2 regions of the Shewanella sp. SM21 genome follow, and region 1 is predicted to be linked to the other one. Evidence: riboswitches for the same ligand, from Rfam matches in the RefSeq annotation. Region 1 holds a riboswitch; the other holds the start of a gene.
The links. Region 1 has a riboswitch for cyclic di-GMP ahead of L5L94_RS06720 (glycosyl hydrolase family 18 protein). Riboswitches for the same ligand answer to the same signal wherever they lie in the genome.
Positions count from the first base shown of each region.

Region 1 (12,598 bases):
AAGAATGAAAGAGTAAGCGACCCTCAGTATAAGCGGGCTTAGGATTGCAAATAATCGCGATTAACCGCACTATTGTGCTGATAAAAAGGACAATAGCTGAAAATAGTGAGCCTAAAATGAGCACGATAAACGCATCAGAACTCGTCACCTTGAAGATGCTGCGGTATTTTCATCGAGTGGCTGAAGTGAAAAACTTTACCGCTGCCGCCGAACAACTGCATCTATCGAAATCTCCGCTGAGCGCACAAATCAAAGAGTTAGAATCGCTCCTTGGCGTTGAGCTGTTCACCCGCAGCACTCGTCAGGTCGAGCTCACGCCCTATGGCCAATTGTTAAGAGAGAAGTGCGAACAAATATTCGAGCTGGTGAATACCTCATTGGAACAAGTGGCTCAGCTTGGGCGACTCGATAGAAACCATATTCGGATTGGCATCATGAGCTCGCTGTTTTGGATGGGATTTGGTGACATACTGAAAAGCTTTCGCAAGCAACGCCCTGATAATGAGCTGATATTTCAAGAGTTATCACCTGAAACTCAAAAAGTCGCCTTAGCACATCAAGAAATCGATTTTGGCCTAGTGCGCTACGCCGACACCTTAAATTTGCCGCACCTTCTCGCCGAAACCATCACCAGCGAACCTATGGTGTTAGCACTGGCAAGTAAGCATCCCTTAGCCAGACGTAAAAGCATCGACTTGAGTGAACTCAAAGATGAGCCTTTTACCTTACTCAGCCGTGCCAATTCCGCCTCTAGCGATTTGATTATCGCCAGCTGTCAGGCCGCAGGATTTATGCCGCAATTAGTACAGGAAATGGTCGAGCCCAATAGCTTGATGGCTATCATCGCTGGCGATAACAGGGTATCCATAGTGCCGCAAAGTTATGCTTCACAACCTTGGCCTAGGGTAAAGTTTATTAAGTTAAAACAAACCATCTCCGCCGATATCTGCCTGATTTATCGGCCAGAAATGGCTTCGCTGCCAATTCTCGATAGCCTGAGGGACTTATTGAAGCAACAAATCAAAACCATCTAGATTGTCTCCCAAACGAGTGCTATGCTGAGTTCAATACTCAGGGTTCATATTTTAAGGATATCAAGATGGATGAATTTTTAGCGGCAGCCATTGAAGAAGCTAAGCAAGGACTCGCCGAGGGCGGCATCCCCATTGGTTCGGTATTAGTGATCGATGGCAAAATCGTCGGGCGCGGCCACAATAAACGGGTACAAAAAGGCAGTTCAGTACTGCATGCCGAAATGGATTGTCTCGAAAATGCCGGCCGATTTAGCGCCGCCGAGTACCAAAGGGCGACCTTGTATTCCACCCTATCGCCCTGCGATATGTGCAGCGGCGCAGTATTACTTTATGGCATACCAAAAGTCATCGTCGGTGAAAACGCTACCTTCCAAGGGCCAGAAGCCTATGTAAAATCCCGCGGCGTGGATGTCACTGTGGTCGATAATGCCGAGTGCAAACAATTGATGCAGGACTTTATCGCCAGTAATCCCACACTCTGGAACGAAGATATCGGCGAGTAATGGTTCGACAGTCTTCTCAATCCGTTTCTGCATTTTTGTATTTCACTTTTTACATTGGCGCTAATTCACTTTCTACCTTTCCTGTATTTTACTTTTTGTGTTGGCTGTATTTCATTGGAGGCTAGCGCCTGCTAGGCTAGCCCTCCCAAATTCCAGTGAAAAGTGGAACATGTCTACTAGCGAAAGGAACTCAGCTAACGTGTCAGCAAACTTACCTAAAGACCCTTGGTCAAGATCAGACTCCACGCAGCCTGTTGTAATGACGATACCCGCACAGCGTAATGCCAACCTCGATGCTATTCGCGGCTTAGCCGTGTTGGGGATATTTTTTATGAATATCTATTTTATGGGCATTACTTTTTTTGGCTATGCGCCCCATGAAACACAGCCGCTGTCGGATCACATTATCAAAGTGTTCAGTAACTTTTTCATCGAGGCACGCTTTATCAGTCTGTTTTCCATCTTGTTTGGTGTCGGGCTTTTTATTCAATATCAGCGATTTAGCGCCAAAGGCCTAGAAGCTTATTCCCTACTGCGATCACGTTTAAAATGGTTAATTGTATTTGGCCTACTCCACGGCATTTTTATTTGGTCAGGTGATATTTTATTCACCTATGGCATCAGCGGATTTTTAGCTTTGTGTTACAAAGATTTAAGTGTTGAAGCCCTTAAGCGCAAAGCGAATATTTTTATTTTAAGCGCCTTAGTTATCATTACGCTGGTTAGCCTTACGGGCAGCGATGAACCTTTCACTCGAGAATCGAGTCTATTTGCAGAGCAATACAGTGCATGGACCTCTGGCTATGCCGACCAACTATTACTGCAATTGATGCAAGTTGGCTATATGGCACTGGTGATCCCTTTTACCATAATGTGGTTTACGGCTGGCTTGATGTTGCTCGGAATGGCTTTGTATCAACAAGGGACTTTTGAGCAAGGTTTTAGTAAATCGGTACTGGTAAAGTTAGTGCTAGCAAGCGTAACGCTATCACTGCTTGATACCATCTTAAGTTTAACGAAAAATACTATTCTCGTTGCGTTTTCAGATGTGTTAATCATGCTAAGTGCTATTCCTATGGCGCTGATTTACATCCACATTATAGTTAAGGTTTGCCAGAATAATCCTAATATACTGACTTCGTTGCAAAATGTAGGCAAACTCGCGTTTAGTCTCTATATTCTGCAATCCATCATTGGCGTGTTAGTGTTTAGACACTTAGCTCCCGAATTGCTATTGAGCTTAGATAGATGGGGATACATGGCCATGGCGCTGGTTTATTCAGTAGTGCAATTACTGTTAGCCAGCCTGTACTTACGCTATTTCAAGCAAGGGCCGCTGGAGAAACTGTGGCGCCACCTCGTGTTAAAAAAATACACGGCATCACAAGAACACAAGCAAGCTTAAAAACACTGACACGAGATTGATACCAGATAATGACAAACAAAAAAACTACCAAAACGGGCAACAGCGCTTCACCTCAAACCAATCGCCCGCAAAAGAGTCGAGCACAAAGCGGTCGCACACAGAACAATCGCGCCCAAAGTAGCCGCACTCAAAAATCCAATACAGCAGCTTCAGGCTCAAGCCTTATGCCGCTGTTATTGGTGGTAATTTTTCTTGCTGGCTTAATCGGCGCAGCGCAGCAACATATGCTGCCAGTCGGGATTGCGGGTATATACCTCACGCTAAGCCTGCTCACCTTTATCGCCTATGCCATCGATAAATCCGCCGCTAAACGTAATAAATGGCGCACTAAAGAAAGCACATTACATCTGCTCGCTCTCATGGGCGGTTGGCCCGGCGCTCTATTTGCCCAAAACCTGTTAAGACACAAGTCCATTAAAGCCTCATTTAGAAACGTCTTTTGGCTCACCGTTGTCGCCAACTTAGCCGTGCTGGGTTATGGCATAAAAACTGGCGCCGTAGATATGTTTATCTAGCAAGCAATGGATTCTATGAAAATCAAAAGTTTGTCACTAAAACGCTTTAACTTATTTTAATATAAAAACAAAAGGTTAAATTATGAAAAAATTTTTAGTTGCAGTTTTGGGTGTTGCAATACTATCGGGTTGTGCCGCACCTCGCTATACAGCAAAACCAATAGAAACAAATACTAACAATGTAGAAATAGTCATTATTAAGGATAAAGAAACACGTGACGGCTTCCAAGAAACAATGGAGACATGGCTAAAAGCAAATAATTACACCTACACAGTGCAGCCTGATGGTTCTAAACATGATTTAAATAAACTCACATTAGAATATGAAGGTAATTGGACTTGGGACTTGGCATTATATTTAAAAAGCGCTGAAATTAACGCATTTCAGAATGGCCAAAGAGTTGGCAGTGTTAAGTTTCAAGTACCCTATACTGCGAACCCGAGTAAGTTTGGTAATGCTGCGAATCGTATTAGCTATATGATGTCAGCTCTATTTGGTCAAATCACCGCTGATGAAGCAACAAAAAAAGTAAATGGTTCAAGCGATTAATATCATTGAAACCTTAACTAAAAAACAGGGTAATCATTGAATTACCCTGTTTAGTTTTGCACTGTTTATTATCTTTAAAACCAGCTCAACGCGATACTGATAATCACGCCAGTGATCATCAATTGCATTAAACAAAAACCCATAATATCCCGTGCTTTTAAGCCTGCAATCGCCAGCACAGGCAGTGCCCAGAAAGGTTGAATCAAATTAGTCCACGCATCTCCCCAAGCAACGGCCATTGCGACCCGAGCGACATCTGCACCTAAAGCCTGTGCGGCGGGTAACATAATCGGTGCCTGCACGGCCCATTGGCCACCTCCCGATGGCACAAAAATATTCACAATTCCTGCACTGATAAAGCTCCAAAATGGCAGGCTCTCGGCGCTAGCGATGGCCACAAAACCTTCCGAAATACTTTGGGCTAAACCCGATTGCACCATCACAGCCATAATGCCCGCATAAAAGGGAAATTGGATAACAATCCCTGCGCCGCCCTTAATGGCCTCATTCAAGCTGGTTAATAAACTGCGTGGTGTTTGATGTAACAGTATGGCGAGGAACAGAAATAAGAAATTCACTAAATTGAGATTTAAGCTGCCGCCCTGCACCCAAAAGTAATAACCTAAATATACAAGCCCAGCGCCACCTACACTCCAGCCGAGTAAACGGCTATTTTCTAACTTATCCGCAGGACGGCTTTCAGGCTGACGATCACTCACATTTGCAGAGTTAAGCTCTAACGCCAAAGCATCAAGTTCAGCGCCTTTGTCATCAAGGGCGCTTGGGTCGACATAAACACTGTCTTTTTCTTCTGGCAACATAAAGCGATTTACTAAGGGCATGACCACAAACAGAATTGCCACTAACAATAAATTATAACTCGCGAAAATGGTGTCACTGGTGGGGATGATACCGATTTGCGATTCAGAGAAATGCCCCACCGTCGCTATGGTTAATGGGATCGAACCCGCAAGCCCACCATGCCAAACCACAAAGCCGGAATAGGCGCTGGCGACCAGCAGTCGATAATCCACTTTCACTTTGCGAGCTAAGGCTTTGGCAAATAACGCGCCCACCACTAGCCCAAAACCCCAGTTAATCCAACTGGCGGCCAGTGACACCAAAGTCACTAAAATAATGGCTTGTGGTGCCGACTTAGCCAATCCAGCAATGGCATCGAGCAGCTTTTTAATCGGCGGCGAGCTTGCCAACATAAATCCTGCCACCAGCACTAACAGCATCTGCATCGAAAAACTTAACAGCGTCCAAAAGCCATCGCCCCAATAATTGATGACTTCCAGCGGGGTTTTATGTTCGGCGACCACAGCAGCAATTAATACGACTAAGGTAAGTAAAAGCACGAAAATATAGGGATCGGGTAGATATCGGTCGACGAGTTTGACCAAAGGTTTTGCCGCTTTGTTTAACATAGACTTTCCTTGTTTATTATCTGAACTAAAACGTCAACACGCCCTAGTTCTTATTTGTTTTTATTGAATTTTTATTGAGTCTTAAGCCCACAGATTAAGCGATCTCTAAAGCAGGATAAAGTCTTGAGGGAGTTTTTAACGGTTTGAACTGGTAGCACCAGATATCCCGCTCAACGCACACGCGAGTGCCGATAGCATCTGATGCTAAAAAACTGATAATATGGCAAAAATTAACTAAGGTGCTCTTTATATGAAAATGTTACTTGCCGTTGTGGTGATTGCTGGGGTGATTTTTTACTTCTTTACCTCGATGAACGGCCAAAAAGCCGCCCAAGAAAATATCCGTTTAGGCAATGAGTTTTTAACACAAAACAAAACCAAAGAAGGTGTGATCACCACAGCTTCAGGTTTGCAATATCAAGTATTAACTCAGGGCGATGGCACAGTTCATCCTAAAGCCAGCGATACAGTGACAGTCCATTACCATGGCACTTTGATTGACGGTACTGTGTTTGACAGTTCGGTTGATCGCGGCGAACCCATCGCATTTCCGCTTAATAGGGTGATTAAAGGTTGGACCGAGGGCGTACAGCTTATGGTTGTTGGCGATAAAATGCGTTTTTTTATTCCCAGTGAACTCGCCTACGGTAACCGTAGTACGGGCAAGATTGGTGGTGGTTCTGTGTTAATTTTTGATGTGGAACTGCTTAAGATTGATTAAATCAGTCTTCAATGAGTCTGTCTTAACGCATTCGGCTGTATTCATAAAAAAACCTAACGCTTAATAAAGAAAAAAGCCCTGAATCTTCGCAGGGCTTTATTTTTTAACCAATAATATCAAAGTTTTGGATGATTACTGGCAGGTTGCCGCGCCAATATCAACCCATACCGCCGCAACGCCCGGTACATCACCTTTAGTCCAGTAACTCGCCTTCCATACACGACCGTTATAGCTGGTGGTTTGACCGCCATTATACACCACACCCGCATCCCAACCGAGATCAACTTGGCTGAGTAGCTGCCATTGGTCTGCGATGCGAGATGGCGTATTACCCTGCGTCCAATACTTTGCTTTCCATACCAACTGACTATGACTCACAGTATCGCCCGTGTTATACACCACACTGGTTTGCCAAGCAGGATAGTTACCGGCATTGGGATCGGTTGCATCGCACCCACCACCTACCACTTTTGGCGTCACGGTCAGATTCGTCGATGCACTCGCATCTAAGGCACCATCGGAAACCAGCACGCTCAAACCATAGAGGGTCGCTTCGGTAACATTGGGGCCAGTAACGACTAACGTGGCACTATTTGGTCCGATTGCCGACACGCCTGCGGGCACAGTCCAAGCGTAGGTTAAGGCATCACCATCTGCATCGAAGGCATTCGCCACTATACTGACGGTTTTACCCGCTTCAACTGTCGCAGTCGGAGCCAGAGTCACTACAGGTGCTTGATTAGGCGTATCAGCCTTGTTCGTCACCAGCACAGTATCGCTGGCAAATAGCCCTTCAGGATCGGTGACTTTAAGGCTAAAACCATAGGCGACATCGGTTTGGGTTGCTCCCAGTTGAATAGTCGCATTCGCCATATCCGCATTCGCGATGGTAATTGTTGGGCCAGACACTTGCGTCCAAAAATACGTCAGCGCGCTATTCTCAGGATCGCGCGAACCGCTACCATTGAGCGTCACATCGGCGGGACCGGTGACATTCACATCCGCGCCAGCATTGGCAATGGGCGCTTTATTCACTGGCGGAGTGGTGCCTTCACCATGGCCTAAACCTTCGTGCATGGCATTCAGAATGTCACCATTATCGGCATCAAGTTCCCACGCAAAAAGCCCACCAAGTTGATTAGAAAGCACATATTGCCCTTTAGCTTTAACTGAACGAGCATCATCGAAAGTGATTAAATCGCCAGTAGATGCCTTGAACAAAGATGGCGCCTCGGCCGTTTCGTCATAGCTGTAAGTCCAACCACTTCCCATGTAATCGTTCGCTATCTGACGATAATCCACCACACCAGCTTCCCAAGTACCTTTTACTTTGCCCGTTGCCGTCCCCGTGAAAGGATTATTACCACTGTAGCCATTCACACCTGTCCAGCCGCGGCCATACATAGCGGCACCGACCACAATTTTCCCTGGGGTCACACCTTGGCCTAACAGCGCATTAACGCCATTAGCTGTGGTGTAACGAGTATTGGGATCCCAACTCGCTTCATACAGATTGGTTTGATGGCCGAGTTCAGTATTAGTCCAACCACCATTAAAGTCGTAACTCATCAAGAAGATGTAATCCATGTACTGCTGAGCAGCCTGATAATCGACTTTTTGAATTTTATCGTCACCTGCGCTAATAGCAGAGGTCAGCTCATAGGTACGACCCGTTTCGGCGCTTAGTTCATCAAGCATTGCCCGCAGTTCACGCATCAGAGTCACATAGGTTTCACCGTCATTGGCATTACCTAAATTTGGGTTAGCGCCATTCCCCCCTGGAAATTCCCAGTCGATATCAACGCCATCGAAGAATTTCCATGTCTGTAGAAACTCTTTCACCGAAGCGACAAAGATATCGCGCTTGGTTTTATCACCAAAGAAAAAGAAGGGATCCGAGAGGGTCCAACCACCGACCGAAGGTAAAATCTTCAAATCTGGATGTGCTTGCTTAAGTGCCATCAATTGACCGAAGTTACCTTTGTAAGGATCTGAATGCTCACTCACTCCCGCCTGCGGTATTTGAATCGCCGCCCAAGGATCGTGAATCGCAACTTTAAAATCACCACGACCACTACAAGCACGTTGCAACGCTTCGAAACTGCCTTCGATTTCTTTCAAGCTATCATTGATGCCATCACCACCACAAATTGGGGTAAAGCCATATAAAATATGGGTTAAGTTTTGCGCAGGTATCTTATCGACCGGAAATTTACGGCCGTATACGCCCCATTCGACAAAGTAACCTCCCACCACTTTGCCTGATTTATTAGCATAGGGACGGTTGTTTTCTTTTAGGGGAGCATTGAGTGGCACTAAATGGCTGCCGTCAGTATCAGCCACGAGGATTTGTTTAGCATCACTCGCCGTACAACCATCGCTGTTACACAGTTGTACTTGCATCTGATAACGGCCGCCCTTGTTCACCTTAAAGTTAGCGGTTCCCGACGCGCCAGATGGGCCTTCCCAAACCACATTGCCGTTGAGCAACACTTGGGCTTTATTGCCCACATCGCCACTCCAAAGGTTCCAACTGACGGAGACGTCGGCGGCATCTTTCACCGTAACTAATTGATTGTAAGCGGTAGCCGCTTGATTCACTTCAATAATAGCGAACTTAGTTTCGCCCCAACCTAAAGTCGGTTTACCGGGCGCTGCTGCAAAAACGCTGGCACTGATGGTAGATGCCAGCGCTGATGCCACTAGCAAGGCTGATGTTGAAATTTGAGTCTTGAACATGAGATATCCCTATTGAATTTTTATATGAATCAATAAGGCAAACAAAGCGTAAACAGGAAACAACACTCTCTTAAAACCATGCAAAACGACTGACAACTGCACGAAGAAAAACCTGTGGTATCCCCGCTATCATAGGTACAGACGAACCCTTAGACCGGAGGCTTTGCGTCCCAGTTTTTCAACTGGTTTGCCTTTTACACACAATGACAACGTTGTCATTGCAAATATCAGCATAAGCGTAAGCGCAATAAAATTGCAACAAAATATTATCAACTGTGTTATTGGCTAAAATCGTAAATAGAACTAGGCATCTGATAGGAAAGGAATTATGCAAATTAAACTATCGCTAATATTTACTTTGGATAATGAGGATTATCTGAATACTTTAAGAATAAAAAAAACAGGACTCGATATGCCAAAGGCATCATAAGTCCTGCTTTATATTTCACAATTTACGTCGCTTATGCAGCTAAACCTCAATCACTAAACATTCATGGCGCAAACCATTGTCGAGCAACATTATGATCCTTATGCGCGGGGCATTTATTATTCTTATGCGCGGGGGTAGTCCCTTGCGAGCATCACAGATAAACCGCGGCAAACCAAGGTTTCCATATCATCGACACGATTGATTTTCATCTCTGCTAAGGGCGCGCTCAATGCCATTTTCTTTAAGCTTTCGAGACAGCCTTTGTAGTAAGGAGCGCTATTCATCATACCGCCAGCGAGCCAAATTCGATTGGGATTAAATAAATTAACCGCCCACGCTAATCCCATGCCGAGATAACTGCCCGCGCGATATAAATCATCCTGAGTGGAGATTTTGCGGCTGCGCACTGAATCGCCACTGGCCAGTTGCTCTAAACTAAACTCGCCAGATTCGGTCATCACGCGACAAGGCCCCAACTCCCCCGCCACGCCCGTCGCTCCCGTAAAGACTTGTCCATTAAAGGCAATAGACATACCGATCCCAGTGCCGCACATGACCAATAACTCACAGGCATATTTGGCATCACAAGTCGCTTGCATACCCGCATCGATATCGTTGCAGATAAACTTAAGCTCACCCTGGGTTTTGACTGTATCGAAGCTCAATCCATTGAGTCCAGGTAAAGATTTACAAGAAACCAAACGATTATTTTGTACCAGTCCAGGTACGGCAATCGCTAGTTGGTAATGCTGTAAATCATAATCACGTTCAAACGCCGCGATTTGATTATTTAACTCTTCAATTTTAAAACCTTCACCTGTGGGGATTTTATATTGTTCTGTATGTCCCGCGAGATGAAGTTCGAACAGGGCTTTGGTACCGCCCACATCTATTGTTAGTATTTGCATCGCTTACTCCACTGATACATGTGCCCCACTCTGACCCCGAGTAGAGATGGCAAATGTTAGCATAGGGTCCAAATGTTAGCGATTGAATAAAACTTAAGTTGCTAATTTTTAAGGAACAAGTCCTAATTAAAACATGACCAACCTTTTATTTAATTCACTTTTCATGCTCAAAATCACATAAATAAATTAACAATAAACTCCATAACCTCAAGCGTCTTACCTGCACAAATTCACGATTGTATACAAAATCCTTTATTCGCTACCCTTGCATCTAGCGCGCTAGACTTGCGATAATCCGAGCCGGTTAAAACTCAAATCAACATAAACCTACTCATCCTTAGGCGATCTTCGCCTACCGACTCGCATAGCATGCCAGTCTTAATTGGAGCCCTTATGTCACAATCAATCGCTAACCGTCTCGGTGCTATTCGTAACGAATTAACATCTGCTAATCTCGATGCTTTTATTATTCCCCGTGCCGACGAATATCTGGGCGAATATGTGCCGGCACATAACGAACGTTTGTACTGGGCAACCAACTTTACCGGTTCGGCGGGTATGGCTATCGTATTGAAAGATAAAGCCGCAATATTTACCGATGGCCGCTATACGGTTCAAGTTCGTTTGCAAGTCGATGCCACACTTTTCAGTTATGAAAGCCTAACCGATACACCACAAATTGAGTGGTTATGTGACACGCTACCAGCAGGGTCTCGCGTTGGTTTCGATGCGCGCTTACACACCTTAGCTTGGTATGACAATGCCAAAGCAACCTTAAATAAATCCCAAATCGAATTAGTTGCAGTTGAACAAAACCCTATCGATTTGCATTGGCAGAATCGGCCAGCACAGTCGAACGCGCCTATCACTTTGTTTAGCAACGAGAGTGCTGGTAAAACCAGCCTGCAAAAACGCATTGAAATTGGTGCATTAGTAAAAAAAGCCGGTGGTGATGTCGCCTTAATCGCCGCCTTAGATTCTTTCTGCTGGCTACTCAATATTCGCGGCAATGATGTACCACGCCTGCCCGTTGTACTCGGCAGTGCCCTGCTCCACGCCAATGGCGATATGCAGCTTTTCACCGATTTAAGCAAACTCCCAGAGGGCATTGAGGAGCATGTTGGTGCTGGCGTAAGCTTTAAGGACGAGGCATCTCTTGCCGATACACTCGCCAGCATGCAGGATGTAAAACTACTTGCCGATCCGAATTCTGCAAACGCTTGGGCACAAAACATTGCCCGTGAGGCAGGAGCAAAATTAATTGCTGGAATCGATCCTGTCGCTTTACCTAAAGCGCAGAAAAACGCCGCAGAACTGGCCGGCATGCGTGCCTGTCATATCCGCGATGGCGTCGCAGTGAGTCGATTCCTTGCATGGCTCGATGCCGAAGTGGCAGCCAATCGTATGCACGATGAAGGCACCCTTGCGGATAAATTGGAAAGCTTTCGCCTAGAAGATGAGCGTTACCGCGAGCCAAGTTTCGACACGATTTCAGCTGCCGGTCCTAATGCCGCTATGTGCCATTACAATCACAACAATGGCACACCAGCCATGATGACAATGGACAGCATCTACTTAGTGGATTCTGGCGCTCAGTATATTGATGGCACGACAGATGTGACCCGTACCATTGCGATAGGTGAAGTGACCGATGAGCATAAAAAAATGGTTACGCTGGTGCTAAAAGGTCATATTGCCCTCGACCAAGCTCGCTTCCCGAAAGGCACCTCAGGCCAGCAGCTCGATGCATTCGCCCGCCAATATTTATGGCAACATGGTTTTGATTACGATCACGGCACAGGCCATGGCGTGGGTCACTTTTTAAGTGTGCACGAAGGTCCGCAGCGCATAGGTAAAAATGTCAACGGTATCGCATTGATGCCCGGCATGGTGCTTTCCAACGAGCCGGGTTACTACCGCACCGACGATTTCGGTATTCGCCTAGAAAACCTCGTCGTAGTGCAACACTGTGAAGCACTTAAAGGGGCTGAGCGTGAAATGTATGAATTCGATGCGTTGACTATGATCCCTATGGATGCGCGCCTTATTGATAAGAGCCTGTTAACGCAAGGGGAAATAGACTGGTTTAATGCTTATCATCAGCAAGTATTCAATACACTTTCTCCGTTGATGTCAGGGGATGAATTGGCTTGGTTAACTCAAGTGACTAAAGCAATTTAGCACTCCGCTGATAAGTAGCAATTTAAGTCGTTATTTTAGTCACTTACGCGCTATAAAATAGAACGCCCAAGGCAATTAGCATTGGGCGTTTTTTTAGCGCTATCTGTGTGTTTTAAAACCCACGTCTTATTTCAAAACCATGATTTCAAAACACGATTTCA
Region 1 is NZ_JAKKRL010000004.1:133,765-146,362, reverse strand. It holds gene L5L94_RS06755 (LysR family transcriptional regulator) at 117-1,034, shown strand; gene L5L94_RS06750 (nucleoside deaminase) at 1,100-1,537, shown strand; gene L5L94_RS06745 (DUF418 domain-containing protein) at 1,737-2,942, shown strand; gene L5L94_RS06740 (DUF1294 domain-containing protein) at 2,972-3,478, shown strand; gene L5L94_RS06735 (Sbal_3080 family lipoprotein) at 3,561-4,028, shown strand; gene L5L94_RS06730 (short-chain fatty acid transporter) at 4,103-5,458, opposite strand; gene L5L94_RS06725 (FKBP-type peptidyl-prolyl cis-trans isomerase) at 5,709-6,179, shown strand; gene L5L94_RS06720 (glycosyl hydrolase family 18 protein) at 6,312-8,918, opposite strand; cyclic di-GMP riboswitch class I at 9,032-9,120, opposite strand; gene L5L94_RS06715 (ROK family protein) at 9,471-10,256, opposite strand; gene L5L94_RS06710 (aminopeptidase P family protein) at 10,650-12,437, shown strand.

Region 2 (12,598 bases), on a different contig from region 1:
ATTATTTGGTTAAGCTTTATCGTGAAGCCGACTTATCCAGCAGTTAATGGCAGTGTATCAGCTTAACTCCGCTTTCTCGCACCGCACTTCGCTCCATTGTCCTGAGCAGCTATTTGGTTTTTCAACAGCATCTTAAGTGATGTGAGCGGACCATTGGCTGTGAGTCCGTGTAATTCATTAACTGTCTTGCTAAACTCATTTTTAATCTTTTTTTTAGATTGTATAAATCTAGTTTAATCGTTTTATTCTCAAGTGGTAATTCTCTATTCTTGCTCTATCGACAACACGTCGCCAGCCAAGGAGATAAACCATGGCCACCATTTACGATTTAATTGAAACCTGGTTAACCAGCAATCAAGACTAAGGAGCAGGGCATGAGTCAACAACATCAAACAAGTCAGTACTTAACGAGCCAAAACGGCGCCCCAGTGGCCGACGATCAAAACTCACTGTCGGCGGGTGAACGTGGTCCTCTGCTATTACAAGATTGGCATTTAATTGAAAAGTTAGCCCATTTCAACCGTGAGCGTATTCCTGAGCGTATCGTGCATGCTAAAGGTACTGGGGTTTACGGCACATTTACGCTGACTAAAGATTTAAGCGATTACACCATTGCTGACCATTTCAATGGTGTTGGTAAGCAAACCGAAACCTTTATTCGTTTCTCAACCGTAGGTGGAGAAATGGGTTCTGCCGACGCAGAGCGCGATCCACGTGGCTTTGGTTTACGTTTTTATACTGCCCGTGGTAATCACGATATCGTGGGTAATAATACGCCGACCTTTTTCTTACGAGATGGGATTAAGTTTCCAGACTTTATCCATACGCAAAAGCGTAATCCTAAGACAAACTTAAAAGATCCGCAGGCTATGTGGGACTTTTGGTCATTGAACCCAGAAGCCATGCATCAAGTGACCATTTTGATGTCGGATCGTGGTATTCCGGCGAACTACCGTCAAATGCACGGTTATGGTTCACACACTTTCTCGCTGTGGAATGCCAAGGGCGAGCGTTTCTGGGTGAAGTTCCACTTTAAATCGCAGCAAGGTGTGGTCAACTTAACCAATGAACAGGCTGATAAATTAAAAGGGATTGATCCCGATTCATCGCAGCGCGATATGGTGGTTGCTATTACTGATGGTAACTTCCCGCGTTGGACAGTTAATGTGCAGATTATGCCTGAGGCGGATGCCAATACTTACCATATCAATCCATTTGATTTAACTAAGGTTTGGCCGCATAGCGACTATCCATTACTTGAGATTGGTGTATTAGAGCTGAATCGTCTGCCACAAAACTACTTTGCTGAAGTTGAGCAAGTGGCATTGGCACCGAGCAATTTGGTCCCAGGCGTCGGGGCTTCACCAGACAAGATGTTACAAGCGCGTTTATTTGCCTACGCCGATGCGCAGCGTTACCGCATTGGTGCTAACTACAACCAATTGCCAGTGAACTGCCCGCATGCCGCTAAGGCAAATCACCATCAACGTGCAGGTGCGATGGCGGGTACACAATGTCCTTACCATGGCAGCCAAACTGGTGCTGATGCTTCGGCAAACTATGGCCCGAACAGCACTGCTGATGCCTTGGTTGAGCCAGTAAACTTTAGCGAACCACCATTGCGTTTAGAAGGTGAAGCGGCGCGTTACAGTCGTTATAACCAAGACGATTATACCCAAGCGGGTAATTTGTATCGCATCTTCTCTGAAGCTGAGAAAGCGCGCCTAGTGGCAACAATTTCGGGTTCATTAAGTCAAGCGAGTTTAGATGTGCAGCAACGTATGGTGGCGCATTTTACTCAAGCCGATGCGGATTACGGACAACGTATTAAAGCGGCATTAGGTCTTTAAACTGTTGCTGTTGCGAATGTTTGAATAATAGTGGAAACGATAAAACTGAGTAGAAAGCCTCTACTCAGTTTTTATTATCAGCGACAACAATATTAACATTCTCGTTAATGTGCTCTTAGGCCGCGATGAGCGCTGCATTAGGGCTATTTAGCTGCTTTAACAATCCAAATGCTTGCTGCATTTTATCCTCGGTTACGATAAATCCTATAAATGTTTCATCCACGTCGAATGCTTTAATACAGCTTCCTTGAGCATCAATATCGACTTGCCAGCGATAGACGCCATTCACTGTTATACCGCTGAGCTGCATAGGTAACAGTGGCGTTTTCACTTTAATGAGCATGGCGGGAAAATTCACTGCTGTCGGTTGGTTCAGTAATGTGTTCGCCAGCGCATTGGCGCTCAGTAACGCAGGTTGCAAATAGGCCCTATTTTGGCCGTTGATTTGGGCGCAATCACCTAGCGCATAAATATGGGCATCGTTGGTTTGTAAGCATTCGTTAACGACGATACCTTTATTGACCTCTAGCCCCGCATGCTGGGCAAGTTGACTGTTAGGGATCAGTCCGGCTGCACAGATAACCGCATCACAAATAAACCGTTGGTCATTATCTAGGCACACAGAGATACTGCCATCTTGGTGTTGCAGTTGGCTGACTCGGGTTTGCAATTGCACTGTGACGTTATGCTGCTTTAGTACAGCGGTCAGTTTGTGGTTTAACATTTCGGGTAGCATATTCGGCATTAAGCTCGCTTGTGGATCGACCAAAAACACTTGCTTACCTGCAGTTGCTAAGTCCATTGCCAGTTCAACTCCGACCAAACCAGCACCGATAACCAGTACTCTCCTCGCGCCATGGATGTCTGCTTCGCAGGCCTGATATTCTATTAAGCTGTTAACTGTGTGGATGATATCGACGCCATCTCCCTCTATAGGTGGAATAAAGGGCCGTGCACCCGTGGCAAGCACTAATTTTTTGTACGCAATTTCGCGTCCTTGATGGCAACAGACTACCTGACGAACTTTATCTATTTTTATGACTTCACAGTGATTTATTACATCAATTTGTTGCTCATGTGCAAATTCAGTCGCGGTCAATTTTATGAGGTCTGACGCCATTTTTTTAAGGCTAAACACATGGCTTAAATCTGGTTTATGGTATTCGTCACCAGAGTCGGCTGTGATAACTGTAATCGGTTGTTCGCGGTTTAAACGTCGCAGTGTTTTGACTAGCTGATATGCCGCGAATCCACTGCCGATAATGACGATTGGCTTAGGCATTAGTCACCTCATTTTTTATGACAGCGAAAACGCTTTTACCTAGGCCACATTCGGGACAGAGGAAGTCTTCGGCCACTTGAGTCCAAGGTGTGCCAGCAATGACATCTTGATTAGGTTCTCCTTTTTCAGGGTCGTAAACCCATTGGCAAACGGTGCAAATCATTGATTGTGTATCATTTAATTCGCACGCGTTTGTTGCAATCGGTGCCGTCACAGGGACGTTATTAGTAGCAGTGTTTTCAGCTGTTTGACTGGCCGTGGTGGCTTGGCTAGGTTTTGACATGACTTGATTAATGATAGAGCGACTATTCGCGCTATCAAGGGGCCGCAATGCCCATTCTCGCGCGATTCGCTGGCCGTGCTGACGGCATTCTTGCATCGCATCTCGATCGGGACGCCATTTGACTTTTAATCCCACCGAGGTTTCAAAACCAGCATCCATCAAACGAGTGTGAATTCTATCGACTGCGCCGCCATTCCAGCCATAACTACCAAAAGCTGCCGCCTTTTTATTGCGAAAACGCAGGCCCGTGATTTCTTCAAGCATGGCGGCAATTTTAGGCATCATCACATTATTCATGGTGGATGAGCCGACTAAAATACCTTTTGACCTAAATGCCTGTGCAAGGATTTCGTTTTTATCATGACGTGCGACGTTATACACTTTTACTGCTACATTGGGGTCAACATCATGAATACCTTGAGCAATACCGTCGGCCATCATGCGAGTATTATTGGACATAGAGTCGTAGAAAATCGTGATGCGGTCTTCTTGATAAGCGTCGGCCCAAGCTAAATATTGGTGAATAATTTGGGCAGGATTATCACGCCACACAATGCCGTGTGAAGTTGCGATCATATCTACAGGTAAATTAAAGCTTAATACTTCGTGAATTTTAGCCGTCACTAGGCTGCTAAAGGGCGTTAAAATGTTTGAGTAGTACCGTAGGCATTGTTCCATTAATTCATTTTGATCAACCTCATCATTGAATAAATGTTCGTCGCAATAGTGTTGGCCAAAGGCATCGTTACTGAATAAAACCGCATCTTCGGTGAGGTATGTCATCATGCTATCTGGCCAATGCAACATAGGTGCTTCGATAAATATCAGTTGCTTACCATTGCCTATCGCTAAACTATCCCCTGTCTTTACGGTAATGAAATTCCATTCTGGGTGGTGGTGATGTCCTACAATGGAGTCGACCGCATTTTCACTGCAGTAAATTGGAGTGTTAGGAATTTTGGCCATTAATGCAGTCAGGGCGCCTGAGTGGTCTTCCTCTGCATGGTTCATCACAATATAGTCTATGTCGGTTAAATTAATTTCAGCTTCAAGATTTTGTAAGAATTGCTGGCTAAAACGATGATCAACTGTATCAATTAACACGGTTTTTTCTTCACGGATAAGGTAGCTATTGTAGCTTGTGCCTTTAGTTATTTTGTACTCAGTACCATGAAAATCTTGCACTTCCCAATCGCGTTGACCCACCCAGTGGATATTGTTTTTTACATGAATAGTCATAAATACACCTGTGATAATTAATAATGAATGCGCTACGTAAATCTTGCTTATTTAGTTAAATCTCTTATTGCACTCACTATGCCAACATTGTAAGGCGTTGATTTTTATTGGTATTAACGTATTTCAACATTTGAAATCACTTGTTGGTGTCATAATGACAATTTGATATTGGTCAAATTGACATTACACTGTTGTCAATATGACTTTATTTGACTGTGGATGTGCTATGAGTGCCCATGCTGATTTAACTCAGTTAGCCTTAGATTTAACTGTCGGCGTGTCGACGCAAGACAGATTTGAGCGTTTGTTGGCAGTGGTCAGGCGGCGTGTCAATTGTGATGCTGCGGCATTATTGGCATTTCGGGAGCAGCAATTTGTCCCCTTGGCGATAGATGGGCTCTTTGCCGAAGTGTTAGGGCGGCGCTTTCAAATTAGTGAGCATCCGAGATTAGAGGCTATCGCCCGTGCTGGCGATGTGGTTCGTTTCCCTGCCGACAGTGAACTTCCCGATCCGTATGATGGTTTAATTCCACATCATAGTGCGAACTTACATGTACATGCTTGCATTGGTTTACCACTAATCGCGAACGATCGCTTAATTGGGGCGCTCACCATTGATGGTTTCAACCCTCATCAGTTTGATGGTTTTAGTGATAGCGAGTTGCGTGTGATCAGCGCACTGGCCGCAGCCAGTCTTAATACTGCGTTATTGATGCAACAGCTAGAATCCCAAGTTGTTGAAGTTTCCAATGGCACTGAGGTGCTCAATCGTCCTGCTAGTCAGCAGGAGATCATAGGGCAATCCACACAGATCCAATCGCTAAAGCAGCAGATAAGTGCTGTGGCAGGCACTGATTTATCGGTATTAATTACCGGCGAAACAGGGGTGGGTAAGGAGTTAGTGGCTGCGGCGATACATAATCAATCGACCAGAGCCGATAAATCACTTATCTATTTGAACTGCGCTGCACTGCCTGAGTCCGTCGCCGAAAGCGAGTTATTTGGGCATGTAAAAGGGGCATTTACGGGGGCAATCAGTCATAGGCAAGGCAAGTTTGAACTCGCTGACAAGGGGACCTTGTTTTTAGATGAAATCGGGGAGCTTCCCTTGGGGCTGCAAGCTAAGTTATTGAGGGTTTTACAATACGGTGAATTACAGCGAGTGGGCAGTGATAAGAGCCTAAAAGTGAATACTCGGATTATTGCTGCCACTAATCGAATTTTGCACCAAGAGGCAACGGAAGGGCGCTTTCGTTTCGATCTTTACCATAGGTTGAGCGTATTTCCTATCCACGTAGCACCATTAAGAGAGCGTGGGCAAGATATTGTTATGCTGACAGGTTTTTTTCTTGAACGTTGTAAAGCGAAGTTAGGACTCACCCATATCAATATCACACCCGCAGCGCAGCAGTTATTAGAGCAATACACATGGCCGGGTAATGTGCGTGAGCTAGAGCATGCGATACACAGGGCTGCGGTGTTGGCGAAAGCCGAGCTAAAAACGGCTTACATCAGCTTAAGTGATAAACATTTTCAGCTCGATTCTTTGATGAATCAAGCACACAGAACAGTCGACGAAGATAGACCATCAGATGCCGCAACGCCAGCCAGTGAATTAGTATTTAGGTCTGAGTCGGCCTGTCGTGAGCGACAATCGCAAGATAATTCCAGTGTTATGCTGGGGCTTAAGGCTGCGACTGAGAGATATCAGCGTCAACTTATTCGCCAAGTTTTAGCCGCGAATCAACAAAATTGGGCTGCGTGTGCAAGAATATTGCAAATCGATACAGGTAATTTGCACCGACTTGCAAAAAGGTTAGGTTTAAAAGAATAAAATATTGCGTGAAGAAATTTTATTCTGCAGCAAAACCCCTGCCTCGATTCTTAGAAGAACAGGGTCGCGACACCCAGTAGTGCGAACAATATGGCGCAGCCACGGTGTATCCACAACATAGGCAATTTTTCGGCGCTGAAGTGGCCTGCGATCACTACGGGTACGTTAGCAAGCAGCATGCCTAAGGTTGTGCCAGCAACCACCATAGTTAATGAATCGTATTTTGCGGCTAATACCACAGTTGCGATTTGCGTTTTATCCCCCATTTCGGCGATAAAAAACAGGATAAAGGTGGCGAGAAAGGGGCCCATTTTATAGAAACGGCTCTCTTCTGCATCGACTTTATCGGGGATTAACACCCAAAGAGCGATCGCGAAGAATGACGCAGCCACTAAATAACGTGCAAGATCTGGGCTTACCCAGTTAATGGCCCATTGGCCAATCCAAGCTGCGGCAAAATGGTTAAATAATGTCGACAGCAAAATACCTAAAATAATGGCGGTTTTATTTTTAAATCTTGCGGCGAGGATTAGTGCAAGTAATTGAGTTTTATCACCAATTTCAGCGATAGCAACCGTAAAGGTTGAGGCAAGTAGGGCTTCCAAGTGTGATCCTTTAGGGGTGGTTATGACATAAGCACAATAAACCGTCCACCCCTAGGTGCGGTCATTGTGCTCAGGTCTTGCTGGGCAAATCTATGATTTGCTGTGAACACCATGGCATGTTGCCAAGTATGTTGATGTTCACCCTAGATGACGATGGCTCGAAATCCAGTTAGCTACTCCCCCGAAGCGAGGTGGGCATTATACCTAGGTAAGATTTAGTTTCAAGCACGAGTTTATAACAGTAGGTGCTGATAAATGTTTGACAGGTGTCAGAAAAATACCGATCCACATTCTGTAACTTAATGAATATAAATGAATTATTTTTTGACAACGTTGTCTTTTGTTGCTAATTTAGCCAAGTCATTTCTACTTGGTTACATACTGTTAACTCGTAGTGACTCAATGATAACGACTGTATTTGGCAAACTAATTGAAAAGTTAGGACGCAAAGCTTCCGGTCTAAGGTTGTAAATGGATTTTTTAGTGAACTAAGATAGCGGAGTTGCCGCAGAATTCGATTTCTGTGAAAGATAAACGACTGCTGTTTAATGCTGTTGTTTGCCCAAATACCACTTTTATATCTAAGCCTATCATTATGTTTAGGATGATAGGCAATCAATGGAGTGCATTAAAGTGGCAAATCCTACTGTTTTTTCCCCTATTTCTAAATTGAGTTTATTGGCCGCGGCAGTAATGGCGACGAATGCGTTTGTGAGTATCTCTGCGCAGGCGCACGGTTATGTTGTGGCACCTGAATCGCGTTCATATGCCTGTAAAACAGGTAAAAATGCCAATTGTGGCGCGGTGCAATGGGAGCCGCAAAGTGTTGAGGGGCCATCGGGTTTTCCTGAATCAGGTCCTGCTGATGGCAAACTGGCGAGTGCTGGCAATGGTGCTTTTTCACCTTTGGATGAACAAAGTCCGAGCCGTTGGGCAAAGACGGATATTAAAGCGGGCTGGAATAAGTTCAGTTGGCAGTTCACAGCAAACCATGTCACCCGTAATTGGCGTTACTATTTAACTCGCCAAGATTGGAACCCAAACCAAGCTTTGAGCCGAGCGAGCTTTGACTTAGCACCCTTTTGCGTAGTTGATGGTGGTATGGAACAGCCGCCTAAGTTAGTGACCCATGACTGCTACGTGCCAGAAGGTCGCAGTGGTTATCAAGTGATCTTGGCCGTGTGGGAAGTTGGAGATACGACGAATAGTTTCTACAATGCTATCGATGTGAACTTGGGCTCGGGTCCTGTTGTGCCGAGTGAATGGCAAGATGTGGGGGATATCAATCCGTCACTCGATCTAAAAGCAGGCGATAAAGTGATGACCCGGGTGTTTGACGCCAATGGTGAGCAAGCGGCTAAGCAAACAGTCATTACCATTAGTGATGCGACTCAAGGTGATAAACAAAATTGGCCTTTCCTATTAGCGAGCGCGATTAATGCCCAGCAGTCCCAGTTAAAAGCGGGACAACAAAATGCATCGGGTGTGATTGAGCCTGTGTATGGCAAAAACGACATTTTTACAGCGAAAAACTCAGGTATTGAGCGTGTCGAAGTAGGATTTGATTTAGCTCCTGCTCCGGGCAACAGCTTAGAAGTCACTTCACTTGCCGACGATTATCAAATTATCGATGGTGCGGCGAAGGTCAGCTTTGATGTGACCAGTAACGCCGAGATGCTAGTGTCAGCGTATTTGTTTAGCCATGATGGCACAGCGGCAGGTTTTGTGAGCCAAACTGTTAACAATACCAGTGCTAGCTTAGTGTTAGACGTCGTTGAGCCTAAAGCTGGGCATTATCATTTGCAGGTAAAAGCTGAGCCTAAGCAAGGTGATGTTATTCAGCAGAACTTTGATCTCTTCTTAAAGGATCAAGCTCCTGCACCAGAAGCTGATTTTGTATTCCCAGCAGGCGTGAAAGGTTACGTTGCAGGTACTACAGTGTTACAGCCTAAAAATGGCAAAGTGTATCAATGTAAGCCATTCCCTTATAGCGGCTATTGCGTGCAGTGGTCGGCTTCTGCCACAGGATTTGAACCAGGTGTTGGCGCTTCTTGGGCTATGGCGTGGACTGAGCTGTAAATTAACTTTTTGAGCTAACCTAGCTTCAAAAAGGTGTCATTGGGCTTAAACATATCCGTGTGTTTAAGCCCTTTTTGTCTGCATCGGATGGAAAAAGACCGGCTTTATTTTGATTCGAGCCTAATACAAGATTACAGGTATTCTCAACAAAGGTAGCGATTTTGTTGGCTTGTATATTTTCGTTTATCACAGCGCTATTAAGTTGTTACCGTACCGTTTGCTACCCTTCTTTGTTCACAACTGGCTTGCCCACTGGGTTTGGCTCTGTTAATGTCCCAAACTATCTATTTAATCGATGCTTATATCGGTACATTAATTTGGGCTATCACAATTGAAAGTCATGCCATTTTTCAATAATCGATTTAGTTAGCCTCAATGGCTACTGGGTTGAAACATTCAAAAGCTATTGGGGCCAATTGATCTGCTAGGTCGAGATCTGATTGGATGCTTTAAGTGATGTGTCGCTTATTTCGATTTAAGACGCAAGGCTTTATCGGTTCAAATCTTACTCAAATAAAATAATAATTAATTATTGAACAGGACTATTGTGTGAATTCAAAAATGTTAGGCTCGATCGCCATCGTTGCCGGGACGGCCATTGGCGCAGGTATGTTAGCGTTACCTTTAGCCACAGCGGCTTTAGGTATTATCCCTGCTTTAGTGTTACTCGTTGTTATTTGGGGCGTGTCCGCCTATACCTCATTACTTATGCTCGAAATTAACTTACGCACTGGCGTGGGGGATAACGTGCATGCTATTACGGGTAAGTTACTGGGTAAAAAAGGTCAAATAATTCAAGGTGCTTCTTTCCTGAGTTTATTATTTGCCTTGACCGCGGCTTATCTCACCGGCGGCTCTTCGTTATTAGTGCTTAAAGCGAAGAACATGTTCGATATCGTGCTCGATAATCAAGTCGCAGTGTTGTTATTTACACTCGTGCTCGGTGGCTTTGCGGCGCTAGGTGTTGCTTGGGTCGATAAAGTTTCACGTTTCCTATTTTCGTTAATGATTCTATTGCTCGTGGTGGTGGTATTATTTTTATTGCCCGAAGTCAGTATTGCTAGCATGGCAACTGGCGCGATTGCCGAGTCTATGACCAGCAATTGGATGGCGGCAATTCCCGTAGTGTTTACTTCGTTTGGTTTCCACGTCTGTATCGCCACTTTAGTGCGTTATCTCGATGGCGATGCGGTATCACTGCGTAAGGTGTTGTTAATCGGCTCGACTATCCCACTTGCTTGTTATGTTCTGTGGTTATTGGTGACTTTAGGCACAGTAGGCGGATATGAGGTGAATAGTTTTGAAGGTTCACTACCTTCACTCGTCACGGCATTACAGGATATTGCTCATACACCTTGGATCAGCAAATGTATTTCATTATTCGCTGATTTAGCCTTAGTGACCTCATTCCTCGGTGTGACCTTAAGTTTATATGACTTTATCGCTGAATTAACTCGCGCCAAAGAAACGTTTGCCGGCCGTATTCAAACTTGGTTACTGACCTTTATTCCGCCTGTTTTGTGTGCCTTGTATTTGCCTGAAGGCTTTGTGGCGGTACTGGGATTTGCGGCCGTACCATTGGTCGTGATGATCATCTTTTTGCCAATTGTTATGGCACTGCGTCAACGTCAGTCGCAGCTTGGGGGTTATCAAGTGTCTGGCGGATCTGTTGCGTTAGTCATTACAGGTTTGTTAGGTGCCGTGATTGTGGGTGCCCAACTATTTGTTGGGATCTAATTCATTGCGATAGGTGTGGCTTTTTAGCCAACGCGGCTGAGTAACTTTGATTAAATGTATTTGCTTTGTAAGCGAGTTTTTCAAAGTCTGTTATAGAGAGTGTCGCATGTGATAAAGTCAGGCCCCGGCCTGACTTTTTGCTTTTTAGGTTTTAAAGCGAGTGATGCTGGGTTTTAGCACAGTTATTTAAAATTAAAACAACGCTATTAAAACGATAAAATGGCCCAGCTTGCGCGTGGCTTCATTCACATAAAACGGACTTAACACAATGAAAAAATGGTTACTCACAGTTGCCGTGGCCGCTAGTTTTGGCGCACAGGCTGACGAAGGTATGTGGCAGCCCCATCAACTGCCTGCTATGGCTGATGAGCTGAAAGCAAAAGGCCTTGAAATTGATGCAAAATCGATTTCTAAACTCACCGAATTCCCGATGAATGCCGTGATAAGCCTTGGCGGTTGCACTGCATCATTTGTATCGCCAAAGGGCCTAGTCGTGACTAACCATCACTGTGCATATGGGGCAATTCAATACAATTCCACTCCTGAGAAAAATCTGCTGCAGGATGGTTTTTTAGCTAAGACCTTCGCCGATGAATTACCTGCGACCCCTGGCTCACGTGTCTATGTGACTGAAGATGTCACTAATGTCACTGAGCGAGTTAAAAACGGGCTTGAAGGTAAAGTGGGTAGCGCCTTCTATCAAGGCGTTGAAAGCCAAGAGAAAGCCTTAGTTGCTGAATGTGAAAAAGAAGATGGTTACCGTTGCCAAGTGTATAGCTTTCACGGTGGTCTCGAATATTATCTGGTTAAACAACTGGAAATCCGTGATGTGCGTTTAGTCTATAACCCAGCCGCGAGCGTGGGTAAATACGGCGGCGATGTAGACAACTGGATGTGGCCACGTCACACCGGCGATTTTTCTTTCTACCGTGCTTATGTCTCTAAAGCGGGTAAACCCGCAGAATTTAGTGCTGACAACGTGCCATACGAGCCAAAAAGTTTCTTAAAAGTCTCGGCTAAAGGTGTGAGTGAGGGTGATTTTGTGATGGTTGCAGGCTACCCAGGTCGCACCAACAGATATCGCACAGCTACTGAAGTTCAAAATGAGTTTGAGTGGGCTTATCCCGAAGGCAAAATGCTGCGTGAACGCTTTATTGAGATCATTAAAGAAACCGCGCCAGAGGGCAGTGACGAGCGTATTAAGTACGAGAGTCAAATTGCTGGCCTTGCAAATTACGCGAAAAACTTCACTTCTATGATCGAGTTTTACGGCAAATCAACCATGTTGGCTGACCGTAAAGCCCTCGAAGCTAAGCTTGCGGCGTGGATAGCCAAAGACAGCAGTCGTGAAGCGAAATACGGTAAAACCTTAGCGGAATTAGATGCCTTGATTGCCAAAGGCAAAACGCATCAAGAGCGTGACATGATCTTAAGCTACATAGGCAGTACGACTATGTTGCCGACGGCGCGCAGCTTATATCGCCTCGCGAACGAGAAACAACTGCCAGATATGCAGCGTGAACCGGGCTTCCAAGATCGTGATATGACACGTCTAAAAGCCAGCATGGAGCGTATCGACCGTCGTTATGCGCCAAGCGTTGATAAAGCGGTATTGCTCGACATGCTAAAACGCTACGCCGCACTGCCAGAAGATCAGCGCCTACCCGCATTGGATAAAGCCTTTGGTAT
Region 2 is NZ_JAKKRL010000010.1:1,387-13,984, reverse strand. It holds gene L5L94_RS14500 (YgjV family protein) at 1-47, shown strand, start outside; gene katB (catalase KatB) at 375-1,850, shown strand; gene norW (NADH:flavorubredoxin reductase NorW) at 1,966-3,132, opposite strand; gene norV (anaerobic nitric oxide reductase flavorubredoxin) at 3,125-4,654, opposite strand; gene norR (nitric oxide reductase transcriptional regulator NorR) at 4,881-6,488, shown strand; gene L5L94_RS14475 (TMEM165/GDT1 family protein) at 6,539-7,093, opposite strand; cyclic di-GMP riboswitch class I at 7,504-7,603, shown strand; gene gbpA (N-acetylglucosamine-binding protein GbpA) at 7,727-9,172, shown strand; gene L5L94_RS14465 (aromatic amino acid transport family protein) at 9,734-10,909, shown strand; gene L5L94_RS14460 (S46 family peptidase) at 11,178-12,598, shown strand, end outside.
Region 2: it holds a riboswitch for cyclic di-GMP, as region 1 does, so the genes downstream of both, gbpA (N-acetylglucosamine-binding protein GbpA) here and L5L94_RS06720 (glycosyl hydrolase family 18 protein) in region 1, are expected to answer to the same signal.